DNA from 2 places in the Gluconobacter sp. P5H9_a genome. Region 2 is predicted to be linked to the other one. Evidence: predicted binding sites of a transcription regulator. Region 2 holds the regulator's gene; the other holds the start of a gene.
The links. Region 2 encodes LexA, which represses DNA repair genes until DNA is damaged. Its sites were predicted from a motif close to TGTTCTANNTANGTTC; they were not measured.

Region 1: KP708_RS11875 (ImuA family protein) is a predicted target of LexA. The motif match lies at 4,811-4,826, and genes of this name have one in related genera.

The regions. Positions count from the first base shown of each region.
Region 1 covers NZ_JACRVW010000013.1:47,216-55,281, forward strand. The annotation lists gene KP708_RS11860 (error-prone DNA polymerase) at 1-2,350, opposite strand, end outside; gene KP708_RS11865 (hypothetical protein) at 2,375-2,602, shown strand; gene KP708_RS11870 (DNA polymerase Y family protein) at 2,587-4,116, opposite strand; gene KP708_RS11875 (ImuA family protein) at 4,007-4,792, opposite strand; gene KP708_RS11880 (hypothetical protein) at 4,918-5,190, opposite strand; gene KP708_RS11885 (SOS response-associated peptidase) at 5,585-6,211, shown strand; gene KP708_RS11890 (hypothetical protein) at 6,225-7,319, opposite strand; gene KP708_RS11895 (glyoxalase superfamily protein) at 7,325-7,729, opposite strand.
Region 2 covers NZ_JACRVW010000002.1:444,368-452,433, reverse strand. The annotation lists gene eno (phosphopyruvate hydratase) at 1-1,230, shown strand, start outside; gene KP708_RS03885 (septum formation initiator family protein) at 1,378-1,707, shown strand; gene rpmG (50S ribosomal protein L33) at 1,823-1,990, opposite strand; gene lexA (transcriptional repressor LexA) at 2,298-3,023, shown strand; gene KP708_RS03870 (hypothetical protein) at 3,076-3,681, opposite strand; gene pgsA (CDP-diacylglycerol--glycerol-3-phosphate 3-phosphatidyltransferase) at 3,783-4,385, opposite strand; gene uvrC (excinuclease ABC subunit UvrC) at 4,495-6,414, opposite strand; gene KP708_RS03855 (dipeptidase) at 6,729-7,736, opposite strand; gene KP708_RS03850 (exodeoxyribonuclease III) at 7,817-8,066, shown strand, end outside.

The DNA of each region.
Region 1 (8,066 bases), on a different contig from region 2:
AGATCGGCCGGACCTCGACGCCATGGCGTTGCGCGTCCTGAACAATCTGCGAGGGCGCATAAAACCCCATGGGCTGACTGTTCAGCAGGGCGGCACAGAACACATCCGGGTAGTGGCATTTCATCCAGGCGGACGCATAGGCGATCAGGGCAAACGACGCGGCGTGGCTCTCAGGGAAACCATAGCTGCCAAATCCTTCGAGCTGGGCGACGGTCTGTTCAGCGAAGCCCTGCTCATACCCATTGGCCAGCATCCCGTTCACCAGCTTGTCGCGGAACGGCACGACCCCGCCTGTCATTTTGAACGTGGCCATCGCACGGCGGAGCTGATCCGCCTCGCCTGGCGTAAAGCCCGCGCAGTTGATCGCCACCTGCATCGCCTGCTCCTGGAACAGCGGCACGCCCAGTGTTTTCCCCAGAATGCCCCGCAGAGTCTCGGACGGATAGGTGACAGGTTCCAGCTTCTCTCTTCGGCGGAGATAGGGATGGACCATATCGCCCTGGATCGGCCCAGGCCGAACGATCGCCACCTGAATCACCAGATCATAAAAGGTCCTGGGCTTCATGCGCGGCAGCATCGACATCTGCGCCCGGCTTTCGATCTGGAACGTGCCGAGCGTGTCGGCCTGCTGGATCATGCGATAGGTCTGCGGATCCTCGGCCGGGATCGAAGCGAGATCCATGCGGGTCTGATACACGGTGTGCAGCAGTTCGAACCCGCGACGCAGACAGCCGAGCATTCCCAGTCCCAGAACATCCACCTTCATGAAGCGCAGCACGTCGATATCGTCTTTGTCCCAGACGATGATCTGACGGCCGTCCATGGCGGTCGGCATCAGGGGAACAAGTTCGTCCAGGCGATCCTCTGTCAGCACAAAGCCCCCCGGATGCGTCCCAAGCTGGCGCGGGAACCCAAGAAGCTGGCGGGCGAGATGAAACGTCAGGCTCAGGCGGCGATCCTTCAGGTTCAGGCCCAGATCAGCCGCGCGCGCCTTGTACAGGTCCGGGTCCGGCAGGGACGAGGCAATATGTTTGGAAAGCTGGCCGGTCAGATCCTCTGGTAGCCCCAGAACCTTGCCGACTTCGCGCAACGCGCCCTTGGGCTGATAGCGCTGCACGGTGGCGCACAGCGCCGCCCGGTGGCGACCATAGTGACGATAGATCCACTGGATGACTTCCTCTCGGCGGTCGCTTTCGAAATCGACATCAATATCCGGCGGTTCCTGCCGTTCGGCCGAGATGAACCGCTCGAACAGCAGACCCGAGCGAACCGGATCAATACTCGTGATGCCCAAAACGTAGCAGACGGCCGAGTTCGCAGCAGATCCGCGCCCCTGACAGACAATCCCGAGTGAGCGGGCATGACGCACAATCGTATTCACGGTCAGGAAATATGGCGCGTAGGACAGAGAGCCGATCAGCCTCAGCTCATGGGCGATCTGCGTCTCGACCTCAGGGGGCGCCCCGGCCGGATAGCGACGCGGCAGTGCGGCCTCGACCAGGCGTGTCAGGGTATCCTGCGCGCTTTCGCCCGATCTCTCGGTTTCGGTCGGATACTGATAGGTGAGGTCATCCAGACTGAACGTGCAGCCTTCGGCAATTCGCCGTGTGTTGGCCAGGGCGTCCGGAAAGGCAGCGAAGAGGCGTGCCTGTTCTTCCGGGGCTTTCAGATGGCGATCGGCGTGAACGTGACGGCGGTTGCCGAGAGCATCGACCGTGCAGCCTTCCCGGATGGCTGTGACCACGTCCTGAAGAACGTGCCGGCGCGCATCGTGGTAGAGCACATCTCCCGTCACAACGCAGGCCAGACCTTGTGCTGCACTGAACGCCGCGAGTGCGTGAAGCCGCGCCAGATCTCCCGGCTGCCGGCGCATGGTCAGCGCGAGAAACCGGGTTCCTTCCTCGTTTGCCCTGTGTCCGGGCAGATCCAGCAGGCTCTGAACGTGCCCGGGAAGCGCTGCCAGATCCTCGGGCGGCAACAGGATCAGGACGAGGTCCGGGGCCGTGGCGACGAGATCCTCCCATCCTAGAAGGAACACGTCCCGCTCGCCCCGGTGATGACCAAGCGTCAGAAGCTGACACAGACCCGCCCAGCCGGCACGATTGCGGGGGTAGGCCAGGAGCGCACTGCCATCGCGCAAAGCCAGACGGCATCCGGGCAAAAGGCGCAGACCGGCCTCGCGCGCTGCCAGATGGGCGCGGATCGCTCCAGCTACAGTGTTCCAGTCGGTCAGACCGATCGTGTCATAGCCCAGGGCTTTCGCCTGGAACATCAGCTCATCCGGCTGGCTGCCCGAGCGCAGGAACGAAAACGAGGACGTCACCTGCAATTCGACGTAAGGCGCGGTCATGGCCTAGCGGCGGTGGGGATGGGGGTGTCGGCTGCTATCAGGCGCGTTGCTGGTGGGCGCGCGCATCACGACAAATCCGGAGCGTTCGAGATAAGCGACCAGACGCTCGGCTACGAGACGCGCCATCAGCTCGGCGGCGTCATGCGTTCGCCTGCGTCCGTCGTAACACAGCGCGTGCATCAGGACTTCGGCCACGTCCGAGGTGCTGGCCGGGATCAGATCATCGCGGGCGTCCATCAGAAGACCCCCTGAAGAAACCAGTCGCCCGAACCGGACCAGGCATGGGTTCCGTCGCCTTTGCGAAACAGCCACAGGCGCAGGCCGGTCGTGGTCTCGACCTGCCAGTAGTCGCGGATCGCGCCATAGTTTTCGGCCGTGTGCCACCATTCCCCCAGCAGACGCTCAGGACCATCGGCCGCAGCAATGCGATGCGTCTGTCGCTTCAGGACGAACTGGCGGGGCGCACCGTCCGGAAGCAGGGCAGTGACCCGCACCCGGACGGGCAGATCGAACAGAATGTTCGGCCGCGCCCAGAGCATCTGGCTCGCGAGAGGCGGTTTTGCCATGTTGCCTGGAGAAACGCGAGACTGTCCGTCTTCTGGCCAGGCGGAAAACCGGGGCGCAAACTGATAGACGGCTGCAACACCAGGACGATTGATCAACCGGTCGATGAGGGTCGCGGGCACCGTGTCGACCAGACGATCCTCTGGGTCTGAAAGTACCGGGCGAGCGGGGCCGGCTTCTATGGGCTCGCTGGCGCTGATGGTGAGGGTGACAGCCTCGATGCCAAAACCGGGTTCAATCCGGGAAATCTGATTCTTGAGGAGGCGGAGGAGGCGGGGCATGTCTGAGGTCGGATCGGACGTGCCGACACGGATGGCCTGGACCGTGTTATCCACACGGACACAGAGAAAATCGATCTGCCGTGCGCCTTCGCCGCGACGTGACAGCAGGACGCAGGCTTCCGGCACGAGAGCGTCGATGACGGTCGCAATCGCCTCGGCTGTGCCGATAGGCTCGACAAGCGAGCGCGACAGGGAGATCCGGTCTCGCACCTGAACCACGCTCAGCGGTCTTGCCTGAAAGCCAACGGCTTCATCCAGACAGGTGAGAAGCTCCGCGCCGAACCGCTTGGCCAGAGGCGCGCGGGGAAGGGCTGCAAGCGCACCAATGGTTGTCAGTCCCAGACGATTGAGACGGGATGCTGTCTCCGGGGCAATTGGCAGGGCCGAACAGGGCAGCCGGTCCAGAGCCTGTTTCTGCTGACCAGGCGGGATGACGCAGGCGCCGTCGAGGCGCGAGCGTGCCAGAGCGCGCGAGGCCGCCGCGCTGTCGCTCAGGGCCAGAGAACAGGCATGACCTTTCTCGGAAAGGCGCGTCCGGACAAGAGACAGCATGGCCTCTTCACCACCATAAAGATGGGCACAGCCAGTTGTGTCACTGTACAGGCCATCCGGCGCATCCAGAGCGGGCAGGGGCGACAGCCACAGCAGCCAGCAACAGAGCTCGTGAAGAGCCGCATCATCGGCGTCAGTGTCCTGCTCGACGCACAGGAGGTCCGGCACAAGGCTCCGTGCCTGGGCCAGCGATTGGCCGGGTCTCAGGCCCGCTGCCAGCGCCACCGGATTGACGGCCGTGAGCGTCTGGCGGTTGTGCTCAGGCGCGTGCACGACAAGCGGGCGATCGGGGGGGTAATGATCCTGCTGGCAGAGCTGAAGGCGCTCGGTGCGCCAGAAAGGAAGCCACAGGGCGAGGAAGCGGCGCATGGTCAGGACAGTCGAGAAGCCAGTGGGCAGGACGTCCTCCACGCACCCGCAACAGCGAGACGGAAAGACGGCGGGGGCCGGGAAGCGGCAGAACCAGTCCCGGCAAACAGAGAGGGGCTGAAGGATGAGAAGTAACCTGCCAGCGTGTGGCGCAGGCACAGGGGTCCTTTCCGGATGAGCGGGAGACGCTGACAGAGCGCAGGAAGAAGCCAGTATTCCCGCTGCTTTCGGCAGCCAGATTCAGGCGACGCACTTCTGTCAGGGAGGGGATATGCGGACCAGCTATCACGACAAGGGCTCGCTCGGGACCGCGCAGGATATCCTCGGCCACAGCCAGAACACTGGCGTCATCGCTCTCAACGCAGATCAGGTGTCGGAGCGAGATCCCGGTCTGGTGCAGTCCCCAGGCATGGAGCTGAGGGGGGACCGCCCCCAGCCAGAAAACAGGCTGGCCACTGCGCGCGAGCAGAGGCAGAAGCAGGGCGAGGCTGGAACCAATTTCAAGCGGATCGGGCACCAGAATGTCATGCAGGCTAGCGGTTTTGAGGCCACCGCCTAGATGGTCATCGACCGGCTGCAGGCCTGTTGGCAGCACCCGGAAAATAGAGTGAGGCAGGCTCCGACGCTCGAGGCATCGGACCTGCTCGCGCAGACGCGCCAGCGCGTTCGAAGTCATGACTGTTCTCCTTGACGAGAACAGAAAGAGAACAAACGAACACAGGACGCAAGTTAATTTTTTAGAGAGATCGCTGCGTAAGACAGCGTTATCACTCCGCCCAGCAGGCTCAGAAGCGCGGCTTATCAGCGCATTCTGAGCGTTGTCAGGGTTTCGTTCGCGGTCGTCACCTCACCGATAAGGACGACCTCGTTTGACTCTGTCTGCTCGGCCAGCAGATGCGGAAGGTTGTGCACAGCGTCGGCAGCAGCCTGAATGGCCGAGAGTACACGTTGATGCTCAGGGGAGAGCGTTTCGCTGGATCCGAGTACGCTCTGAGCTTCGGAACGGATGTTCAGAAGAGCGCGGGACAGAAGGTGAAAAGCTTCGGAACGTGTAGTGCTTGTCGGTGTGGTCATGGTCGTCTCCTTTAGCGCGCCTCAGTTGCTGAGCTGCTTCAAGGAGCATTTTACCGATGACCTATGTGAGTGCGGCATGAGGCTAAAGGCTGCCGAGTGCAAAAGACCAAATCGAACTAACCGTATTCAGCCAGCATCGGGGCATAGGAATAATTAGCCAGAAAGGCGGTTCCTAACCGTGGATTTGTGGACAGCCGCCTGAAGGCGGTCACTCACGCCCCGGAGACAGCTCTGGCGAGCTGACCACAGGGCGTGGCTCTGCCCACAAGTCCACCGCACAAACAACAACAGCTTTTATTTCTTCTGAAAAGGAAACACAGGCGGACCGATCGGTGTTTTTCTTCTGAGAGCCAATTCCGAATAGGACACCCTGCTTCAGAGCAAGGAAGCGATCATGTGTAATCTGTATGCCCAGACGTCCTCACAGGACGAGATCCGCGCCATTGCGGAGGTGCTCAATGACCACACGGGCAACCTTCCCTTCATGCCCGATATTTACCCTGATTACGTGGCCCCGATTGTGCGCCACGGGCAGAACGGCCGAGAACTGGTTCTGGCCCGGTGGGGTATGCCGTCTCCGGCGTTTGCCCTTAAAGGACGCAAGGTCGACCGGGGTATCACTAATATTCGTAACACGGCTTCTCCACATTGGCGGCGTTGGCTCGGGGTGTCCCATCGCTGCATAGTGCCATTTACGGCTTTCTCGGAACAGGCGCGACAGGATGACGGGTCGTTTCATCCGGTATGGTTTGCAGCTGATGCCACGAAGCCGCTCCGCTTCTTTGCCGGGATCTGGACGTCCTGGACCTCGGTGCGCAAGCTCAAGGAAGGCGAGGTCACGGCCGATCTTTTCGGTTTCCTGACCACCGAAGCAAATGGCGTAGTCGCGCCCTATCATCCCAAAGCCATGCCCGTCATTCTGGAAAGCCGCAAGGAGATCGAGACCTGGCTGACGGCTCCCACTCCGGTCGCTCTGCAACTCCAGAGACCGTTGCAAGAGTCATCTCTTGCGGTTTTCTGACCAGATGAACGATCTAGCTCGCCATCTTTCCTTTGAGGCGGGCGATTAGCCGGGAGCTTCGCATCATGGCTTCATCTGCCTGATTCATGGCAGCAGCCAGATCCTCATAGTCGAACTGAACCGGATCCAACCGAGTTGGGGGCTGGAGCTGTGCACTCTCTTCCGCCAGAACAGACTGTGCCGTGAAAGGATCATTCTTACGCGGACGCCCGCGTTTTCGGCCGGGAACGGGTCGGTTGGGCGGTGTCACAACGTCGCGAAGGGGATCCAGTCCGGCAAGACCGAACAGGCGATGAGCCGCCCGGTGCGTGACTTCTACAACAATGCCCCGGTCCTGGAACACGCTGAGAAGCTGCAGCGCGCTTTTCAGTGACATGCCGAGACGATCCGCCAGCATGGACGCGGACACGAGCGGCTGGATCGCCAGTATATTGATCGCTTGGGGTGCGCGCGAATGCCGACGTTGCGCGCCGCATCTCTCTAGCGCCTGCCTCTTTGCTCGCTCCAGCTGACGTAAGAGGTCATGCGTCTCACGGACTTCGGCCAGAAGAGCATCGAGCCAGCAGCACAGCCAAGACTCAATTTCCCAAGGCGCTCCAGGCGTGACTGCTTCGATGCCGGTCAGGATTAAAGGCGTCCGGAGAATATCATGGGAGTACCAGTAGCGGCCTAACGCTGCGCAGAAGGGAGCACGGGGACGGCCGGACTCCAGCCAGCGATGAAAAGCGATGCCTGCATTGAGGATGGGTCCCCAGCCGGATGACTGGTCGTTCAGGAACGCTTCGGCTTCGGTAATGGCATTTGTCTGCATCTCATCCGGGTGAGCATGCCAACGCCAGAGCGTAAAGGCATGAGAGGCAGTATCCACGGTCGTGCCACGCTCGAAACTGTCCTGCCCGATTACTTTCGGAGCAAGACCATGCAGTTCAGCGACGAGATACCAGGGATCAATCATCCAGCCATCGACAGCGCAGTATCGCTGGATGGCAGTTAGGCGTTGTCTGAAGACAACAGCAGGCGTCACTGATACCGCTCTTAGCGCCTGGTCCAGGCGTCCCAGTTCGAGACTGAGACGGGTCAGTCTTTCAGCGAACGGAGGAGCAGCCACGTACTCTACGAGGCGTCGCTCTTGGAAACGTCCGCAGCATAAGAGTTCCATACGGGCTCCAGATACTCGATAAGCTCTTTCGGCAGGGGAAGGGAATGAGTGGTCTTAATCAGCCGGTCGCCTATCGGCTCGATCTGATCCATGGAAAATGGAGGAGCATCCTCTACGTCTCCGACGAAAACCGGCTTGATCAGCGTCCACTTCAGCCCGCATGGAGAAGTGTGTATTTTCTTAGTGTCTGAGTGCTGGAGATCTGCGGGCACTGACTTGGAGAGGCTAGCCTTCAGGGCCGCAAACGTTCGGAACCCGTACTGTTTGGAGAGGCGTTCGAGAGCTTGCGTATAAGACAATGTGCCAGACCGGCTTTCCTGTCGGGCCTGTTTTTTGAGTGCTTCAAGAGAAATCGTCATCTGAAATCCTCGACCGGAAAACTGAGTCACAGGGCCTGATTTGCGTCACACTCCGAACGGGACATTATGACAATGCGTCTGAGAGACTTTTCCGTTGTTTCACAGGCCGGAAGGCGCGCTATGTCTCTCGCCTCTAGCACGATAATTAGCATCTTTCATCTAGACTGAACAAGATTACAATCGGTTGATTTGATCGTTAATTGGACGTGCGAACCCCTGTTCCCAGGGTGTAGATGAGCTGCTCACCAGACTTTCACGCGGTACGACATTTTAGTCCAACCAGTGTCCCAACAAGGGGGGATTAGCTCTCTGAGTCAGTCAGGGCCACAGCGCCCTA
Region 2 (8,066 bases):
AACCCAACCGTTGAGGTTGAGGTTGAGCTGTCGTCTGGTGCCCGCGGTCGCGCCGCAGTTCCTTCCGGTGCTTCCACTGGCGCCCACGAAGCCGTTGAGCTGCGTGACGGGGACAAGTCCCGTTACAACGGCAAAGGTGTTCTGAAGGCCTGTGGTTTTGTCGAAGACGAAATCCTTGAAGTGCTGCAGGGTGCCGAATCCGAAGATCAGATCGCAATCGACAACGCGATGATCGAGCTGGATGGCACGCCGAACAAGTCCCGCATTGGTGCGAATGCAATTCTCGGCGTTTCTCTCGCGGTTGCCAAGGCGACGGCAGAAGAGCTGGAACTGCCGCTCTATCGCTATGTCGGTGGCGTTTTCGCGCACACGCTTCCGGTTCCCATGATGAACATCGTGAATGGTGGCGAACACGCGGATAACCCGATCGACATTCAGGAGTTCATGATCCAGCCAGTTGGTGCGCCGACGTTGGCTGATGCCGTGCGCATGGGGTCTGAAATCTTCGCTGCTCTCAAGAAGGGTCTGTCTGCTGCTGGTCACAACACCAATGTTGGTGATGAGGGCGGTTTTGCTCCGGGTCTGAAGTCTGCTGATGAAGCTCTGAGCTTCATTACGAAGTCCGTTGAGGCTGCCGGATATCGTCCAGGCGATGACGTGACGTTTGCCCTCGATTGCGCAGCGACCGAGTTCTACAGCAACGGCCGTTATAACCTGAAGGGTGAAGGCAAAGAGTTCGACTCTTCAGGCATGATCTCTTACCTCGAAGATCTCGCCAAGAAGTATCCGATTGTCTCCATTGAAGATGGTCTGGCTGAGGATGACTGGGAAGGCTGGGCTGAGCTGACGTCCCGTCTGGGTGATCGTCTCCAACTCGTTGGTGATGATCTGTTCGTGACCAATCCTGAGCGCCTTCGTCGCGGCATCAAGGCCAAGACAGCGAACTCCCTGCTCGTGAAGGTTAATCAGATTGGCACGCTGACGGAGACGCTGGAAGCAGTCGAGACAGCGCATAAGGCTGGCTACACCTGCGTCATGAGCCACCGTTCCGGTGAAACTGAAGACGCCGTGATTGCAGATCTTGCTGTTGCTACGAACTGTGGTCAGATCAAGACGGGTTCCCTCTCCCGTTCTGACCGTACGGCTAAGTATAACCAGCTGATCCGTATTGAGCAGCAGCTTGGAAGCGCAGCCCGTTATGCGGGTCGCAGCATTCTCAAGTCCGCCTGATCAACAAAAGCCGGCCTCCATTCAGGAGGCCGGTTTTATATGCGCGCTAAAATAATCTACTGTCTTGAACAACAGTGATTGTTTCGCAGCCTCTCTCTGAGCTAGATTGTTGGGAAGTTTTCAAGCCAAGGGAGCCTGTTACCCCGCGTGAGACCCGTCAGACTTATCAAACGTGCCATCCGCGCGGTTGCCCCCCCTGTGCTCTTTCTGTCCCTGACCGCTTATTTCGGGTGGAACGCCCTTCATGGCGCTCATGGTATCCGTGCCTATCAGGATCAGCTTGTGCTTCAGCAGCAGGCTATCCAGGCGCAGCAGGATGCCAAGGATGAACAGGCGGTATGGCACCGTCGAGTGCTAGCTCTGAAAGAGAAGGCTCTTGATGCTGACATTCTTGATGAACGTTCCCGTGCCATGCTCAATCTGACGCGTAACGGTGATATCGTTATCCCCTACGGTCCGCACGATAAACTATTTTAAGAGCTGTTCTCGGCTCTTTTTTTTATGTTTGGAAAAGTCTATTCGTCAGAAATTGAGCCAATAAAAAAGGCGACCCAAAGGCCGCCTTTTTTAACGTCGTATGATCCGCGAGATCTTACTTGATCTTGGCTTCGCGGAAGGTCACGTGCTTGCGGGCAACCGGGTCATACTTACGGACTTCCATCTTGCCCGTAGCAGAACGTGCGTTCTTCTTCGTGACGTAGAAGTAGCCGGTGTCAGCCGACGAGACGAGACGGATCTGAATAACGTTGCTTTTTCCCATGATACCCTCGGGCTTGCGCCGTCCTGATGCCGCTCGCAAGTGCCAAAGCAGCAGGTTGATCTAGTTCGGCGCAACATGCTGATTTGTATGTCCTAGGTCAAGGCTTTCTGAAGAAAATCCAAGGATAAGGTGCATTTTTCCGCAAAAACCAAGGTTTTTAGCCAGATAAAAGCTTTGTTGATGCCTGGTAGATGTTCTTGCAGGTGGACGAACGGGAACCTATAAGGAACAAAAGAGCGTCGCATAAGTTTATGCAGTGTCTCAATCTTCAGATTTTGCCTCCACCGAGGCGCATGGGAGCGCCTGTATGCTGACGCGTAAGCAGCACCAGCTTTTGCTATACATTGACGAACATCTTCGGCGGACGGGTTATTCCCCTTCCTTCGATGAAATGAAGGACGCCCTAGAGCTTCGTTCCAAATCGGGGATTCATCGCCTGATCTCCGCACTTGAAGAGCGTGGCTTCCTACGACGGCATCACCATCGTGCAAGAGCGCTTGAAGTTCTGCGTCTGCCGCATATGGGGCTTGAGGCCCCTGCTGTGGATGCCGTGGCTAATCCGGCGCCTTTCGTTCCAACAGTTGTTGAGGGTGGTCGTCAGGATCTTCCCGGGACATTTTCCGAGGCGCCTCGCTCTCCCGTTGAAAACACAAGCGTTCAGCTTCCACTTTATGGACGCATTGCTGCCGGCCTCCCTATTGAGGCCTTGCAGGATGATAGCGCACAGATTCAGGTGCCATCGTCCCTGCTCGGCACTGGAGAGCATTATGCTCTCACAGTCGCGGGTGATTCCATGATTGAAGCTGGCATTTTGGACGGTGATGTTGCCATCATCCGTCGCGGCGAAGTGGCGGATAATGGTCAGATCGTTGTCGCGCTGATTGATGATCAGGAAGTGACCCTCAAGAAGCTGCGCCGTCGTGGTTCTACGATTGCTTTGGAAGCCGCTAATCGGGAATACGAGACACGTATTCTACCTGCTGCGCGTGTGCGCATACAGGGGCGGCTGGTCGCCCTTTTCAGGCATTACTGAAAGAACTGCCTTGTCGGATTAATGCTCCGGCAAGGCAGATAATTTCTGATGATTATTTATTAGGAACTGACGGTACGCCGCGCACGACGCGGACTTTACCGTCAGGAGCGATCAGAGTGCTCGTTCCGTCCCCATTCGGGATGATGATTGTTTTGTCGGGGTTTTTGTTCAGGAAGCGACCAGCATTATCCGGAACGCTCGTCGGAAGCGTAGGAATAAAGTGACTGCGATCTTCCGAAACGCCCCGCATTGCGTCGATCTTCTCACCGACGGACATGGTATCGCCTGGCTTCATCTGCGGCCCAGAGACGCCGAGAGCACCGGCACCGGCGATACCGCCCATGAAATTTTTGTCGAGTGTGGCGCCACCAAAATACGTGGCTGGATCGCCGAGAGCCTTATTAAATACGCTGTCAGGGTTTACCACGTCTTTAAGGGTTGGCAGAGGCTGAGGCGAGCCAGGCCACATATTCCCGCCTTCTGGCAGGATTGGTGCAGCCGCTACGACTTCACCGCGTGCTCTGCGAAGGTTCTCACTATCGCCATGGGGAGCATTGGGGTTGCTTCCCGACCACAGCGCGGTGTCATTGAAAAACTTACCCATGCCCGCACAGCCGCTCAGGGCCAGAGGTAATGCCAGTAGAGCGGCCTTACGCATTGTGTACTCCCATAAGGTCGATCCCTGAACTCTAGCTGTCATAAATTAAAAGCGCCAGATGACGAGCCGATAACTGCAATAATAATCACGGCTAGTCCAGATCAGGAGACGATCTTTGAAGACTTGCGCGGCTGAGAAGCCATCATTCGGGTGAGCCCGGCAGTGAGGTAACCCCACCCGCTCAGGACTGTTGGGATAACTGAAATCCAGAGCAGAATACCACCGATCAGTGTGGCGGGCAGGAATGAGATATGCAGCGTGACTGCAGCTTTGTCCCCCCCGATCAGAAAACCGATTGCGACCATCTGAATGCCGGTCTTCCATTTCGCGAGCCGAGTGGATGGAAGTGTTGCGCGCTGGGAGGCCATGTATTCACGTAGGCCACTAACAAGAATTTCGCGCAGCATAATGATGATGGCCGCGTAGAGGGAATACACTGGGAGTACTGTCAGGCCTGCCAGTGCGAGCAGAAGTGCGCCAACAAGGAGCTTGTCAGCAATCGGGTCCATCATCCGCCCCAACTCGGACAGCATCTGCCACCGACGTGCCAGGGCACCATCCAAATAATCCGTAATGCAGGCAGCCGTGTATACAACGCAGGCTGCGACGTTACCGAGTGCGGAATGCAGCGCCAGCAAAGCAACCAGAACAGGAATGGCCGCAATACGGAGCAGAGTCAGGACGTTTGGCAGATCAGTCAGCATCACAAAGCAGTCTAGAACAGTTTATCCGTCTCCGGTATGCGCCAATCCGCTCTGAATGTGTGTATTTTTTATGCCAAGCCGGTGTTCAAAGGGAGACCTCACGGAATTGTCAGCTCTGTGTCCGTAGCCATTCGGGATGGAAGTGCCCGTAGATGGCTCTGGCCGTTCCCGAACTGATTCCGGGTGCAGTTTCAAGCTCTTCGAGACTGGCCTGTCTTACGGTCTTGGCTGACCCGAAGTGATTCAGAAGGGCCTTCTTTCGGGCCCCTCCGATTCCCGGAACATCATCCAGTTCGGATTTCCGAAGCCCTTTGGAGCGCCCTGCCCTGTGTGTCGTAATGGCAAAACGATGGGCTTCATCTCTCAGGCGTTGAAGATAGTAGAGAACCGGATCTCTCGGTTGGAGTTGGAACGGTGACTGTGTTTCAGTGAAAAACCATTCGCGGCCAGCATCACGATCCGGGCCTTTGGCAATCGCCACAATGGGAATTCCCGTAACCCCAAGGTCTGCCAAGACATTGCGAACAGCGTTGAACTGGCCCAGTCCACCATCGATCAGCAACAGATCGGGCCAGTCCTCAGGCCTGTCCCCCTCCTCTCTGTTTTTCCCAAACCGGCGCTCCATGACCTCCCGCATCATTCCGAAATCATCGCCTGGAGTAACTGGGCCTTTAATGGCGTATTTCCGATAAGAGCGTTTTTCGAAGCCTTCTGGGCCACCCACGACCATGACGCCATAAGGCGCCTGACCCATGATGTGTGAGTTATCGTATGTTTCGATCCGCTGAGGCGTTTCAGGCAGATTGAAAACCTTTGCCACGCCTTCCAGAAGTTTGCGCTGACCCGTATTCTCCGCAAGTTTTCGCTCCAGAGCTTCCCGTGCGTTCAGGGCGGCATGGTCAACGACGCTCTTCTTCTCACCGCGTTGAGGGCAGGCGATTTCCACCTTCTGCTCTCTCTTGATGCTGAGAGCTTCCTCGACGAGCTTCTGTTCCGAAATTTCCTGATTCACCAGAATTACTGGTGGTGGAGGCTTGTTGTCGTAAAACTGAAGGAGGAAGGCAGACAGCACGTCAGCCGGGGTCTCTTCTTCTGCGTGAACAGGATAGAAGGCCCGGTTTCCGTTATTACGGCTGCCGCGAATGAAAAAGACCTGAATGCAGGTCTGCCCCGCGTCCTGCCAGATTGCTACGATGTCTGCATCCTGAATGGACGTCGGATTGATGGTCCCTGAGTTCTGGATGCTGGAAAATCCGCGGATACGATCCCGAATGGCAGCAGCCCGCTCATATTCCATGGCTGCGGATGCCCGTTCCATTTCAACGGCAAGCTCCTGCTGCAACTCAGTATTCTTACCCGAGAGAAACTGCCGCGCCTGCACGACCAGCTCGCTGTAATTTTCTTTGGAAATACGATCCACACAGGGGGCAGAGCAGCGTTTGATCTGAAACAGCAGGCAGGGTCGTGTTCGGCTCTTGAGAACCGCATCGGAGCATGATCGGAGGAGGAAAGTTTTCTGTACAAGGTTTAGCGTCTGGTTCACGGCCCAGGCTGAAGCAAATGGCCCCCAGTAGGTCGCGCCTTTGACGGGCTTTCCGCGCTGTTTGGTGAGCTGAGGAAATTCATGGTTTTCAGTCAGCATTAGCCACGGATAGCTCTTGTCATCCCGCAGCAGGATATTGAAGCGCGGCTTCATGCGCTTGATGTAATTCGCTTCCAGCAGAAGAGCGTCAGCTTCTGTCCGGGTAATGACAATCTCCATTGAGACCGTCATGGACACCATGCGGCGCAGACGTTCCGGCAACTGGGCTATACGCGTATAGGAAGAAACGCGTTTCTTGAGGCTTAACGCCTTGCCCACATACAGAACCTCCCCTTTTTCGCTGAGCATGCGATACACGCCAGGGCTGTAGGGAATGGTTTTCAAAGCATCCCGAATAGCCTCGACGCCCTGCTTTTTCACAACGGGAACAGGAGCTTCTTCAGGCGTCATTGAGGTTTCTGTCTCTGTGGGCGTAGGGTCAGTCATGCCAGTTCTTCAGTCATCCACTGATCCTGTGGACAAGTCTGTGGGTTGCTCCATGACAGAATCATGAAGGCCAAGGTTTCCCGGCCTTGCCATCAGATTGCCTAAATTTTAATCAGTAAACGTAAGATATTGATAATAATGGAAAATATTTTCCGTTCCGTCATGGGGCAGAAAAATTTTCAGTTTGAGGCTCCTGTTGAACGGGACATGACGACTTTCCCAAGCATAGTGGATGAGTGCACTCCGCATTAAGTCTCAATGGTCCCGTTCTGTTCCCATTAGAGAGAACTTTTTTGCTGAACGAACGTGCTTTTTCAGGCTGAAATTGATGCTTGTTCGGCTTTTTCCATCAGGCGAAGCATATTACCACCCCAGATAGCAGCCAGTTCATCCGCCCCGAAGCCCACATTACGCAAGGCCTCAGTTACGGCAGGAGTTTGTGTGGCATCCTGCCAGCCCGGTATGCCTCCGCCGCCGTCGAAATCGGATGACACGCCGACGTGCCGTACACCTATGCGCTCTGCGACATAGGCAACATGGCGCGCCAGATCCTCCACGGTTCCTCCGCCGCCTTTGCGCAGAAAAGACCCCATGGCGGTGATCTGGATCAGACCGTCGGTTTCTTTCAAACGATCAAGCTGCTCATCGTCGAGATTGCGCGGGTGATCGCAGAGACTTCGGACGCAGGAGTGGCTGGCGAATACCGGCGTGGTGGAAAGTTCTGACGCCTGCATCATGGTGGATTTTGCCGTGTGTGACACATCCACCAGCACACCGTGGCGATTCATCTCGCGAATGGTCTCTCGGCCCAGTTCAGACAGTCCCCCATGAAGTTCAGGACTATCATTCAGGTCTCTTCTCGGAATGGCCGCATCTGCGAGAGCATTATGCCCGTTGTGGGTCAGGGTCAGGTATCTGACACCATACTCTGCGGCCAGTTGGCCGATCCGGGACGGTACACCACCAAGCGCATGGCCATTTTCAATGGCGGGAACAATAGCGAGGACTCCCGACTGGAATGCTGAACGGACATCCTCCGCGGTTCGACAGACATTTGCGCTCAGTCCGTCCTCATGTCCGCCGAGGGCGTTGATGACCTTGAGCATCGCCTGAACACGGTGCCAGGCCTCTTCGTGGCCCGCTCCATCGCGTGGTCCCTGCGGAATATAGGCGGCAAGGCAGACAGAGCGAAGTTTGCCCTGATCACATTTTTTTACATCGACTTTTCGGTCCGTGTGCAGAGACCAGGCATCTGCCTGATCGGGCCATGGAATGTCGATATGGGTATCGAAAGTCAGAAGCGTGTCGTGCAGTTCAGTCATGATCCGTCCTAGATCGGGTGTGAGCGGGTCTGACGCAAGAGGTGCTTGTCAAAGCGCTCAATTCAGACGATCCAATGGTGATGCGTCTGATTACATGGAACATCAACTCCCTCCGGCTTCGTCTGCCGCTGCTGAAGAAGCTCGTTGAGGAGGAAAATCCGGACATCGTCTGCCTTCAGGAGACGAAAGTTCCCGATCCGCTCTTCCCGGCCGAAGCTCTTATGCAGCTTGGCTTTCCGCATCAGCTCTATCGAGGAATGAAGGGATATAACGGGGTTGCGATCCTGTCCCGCCTGCCCCTCGACTCAGTTGCGAATACGCCTGACTGGT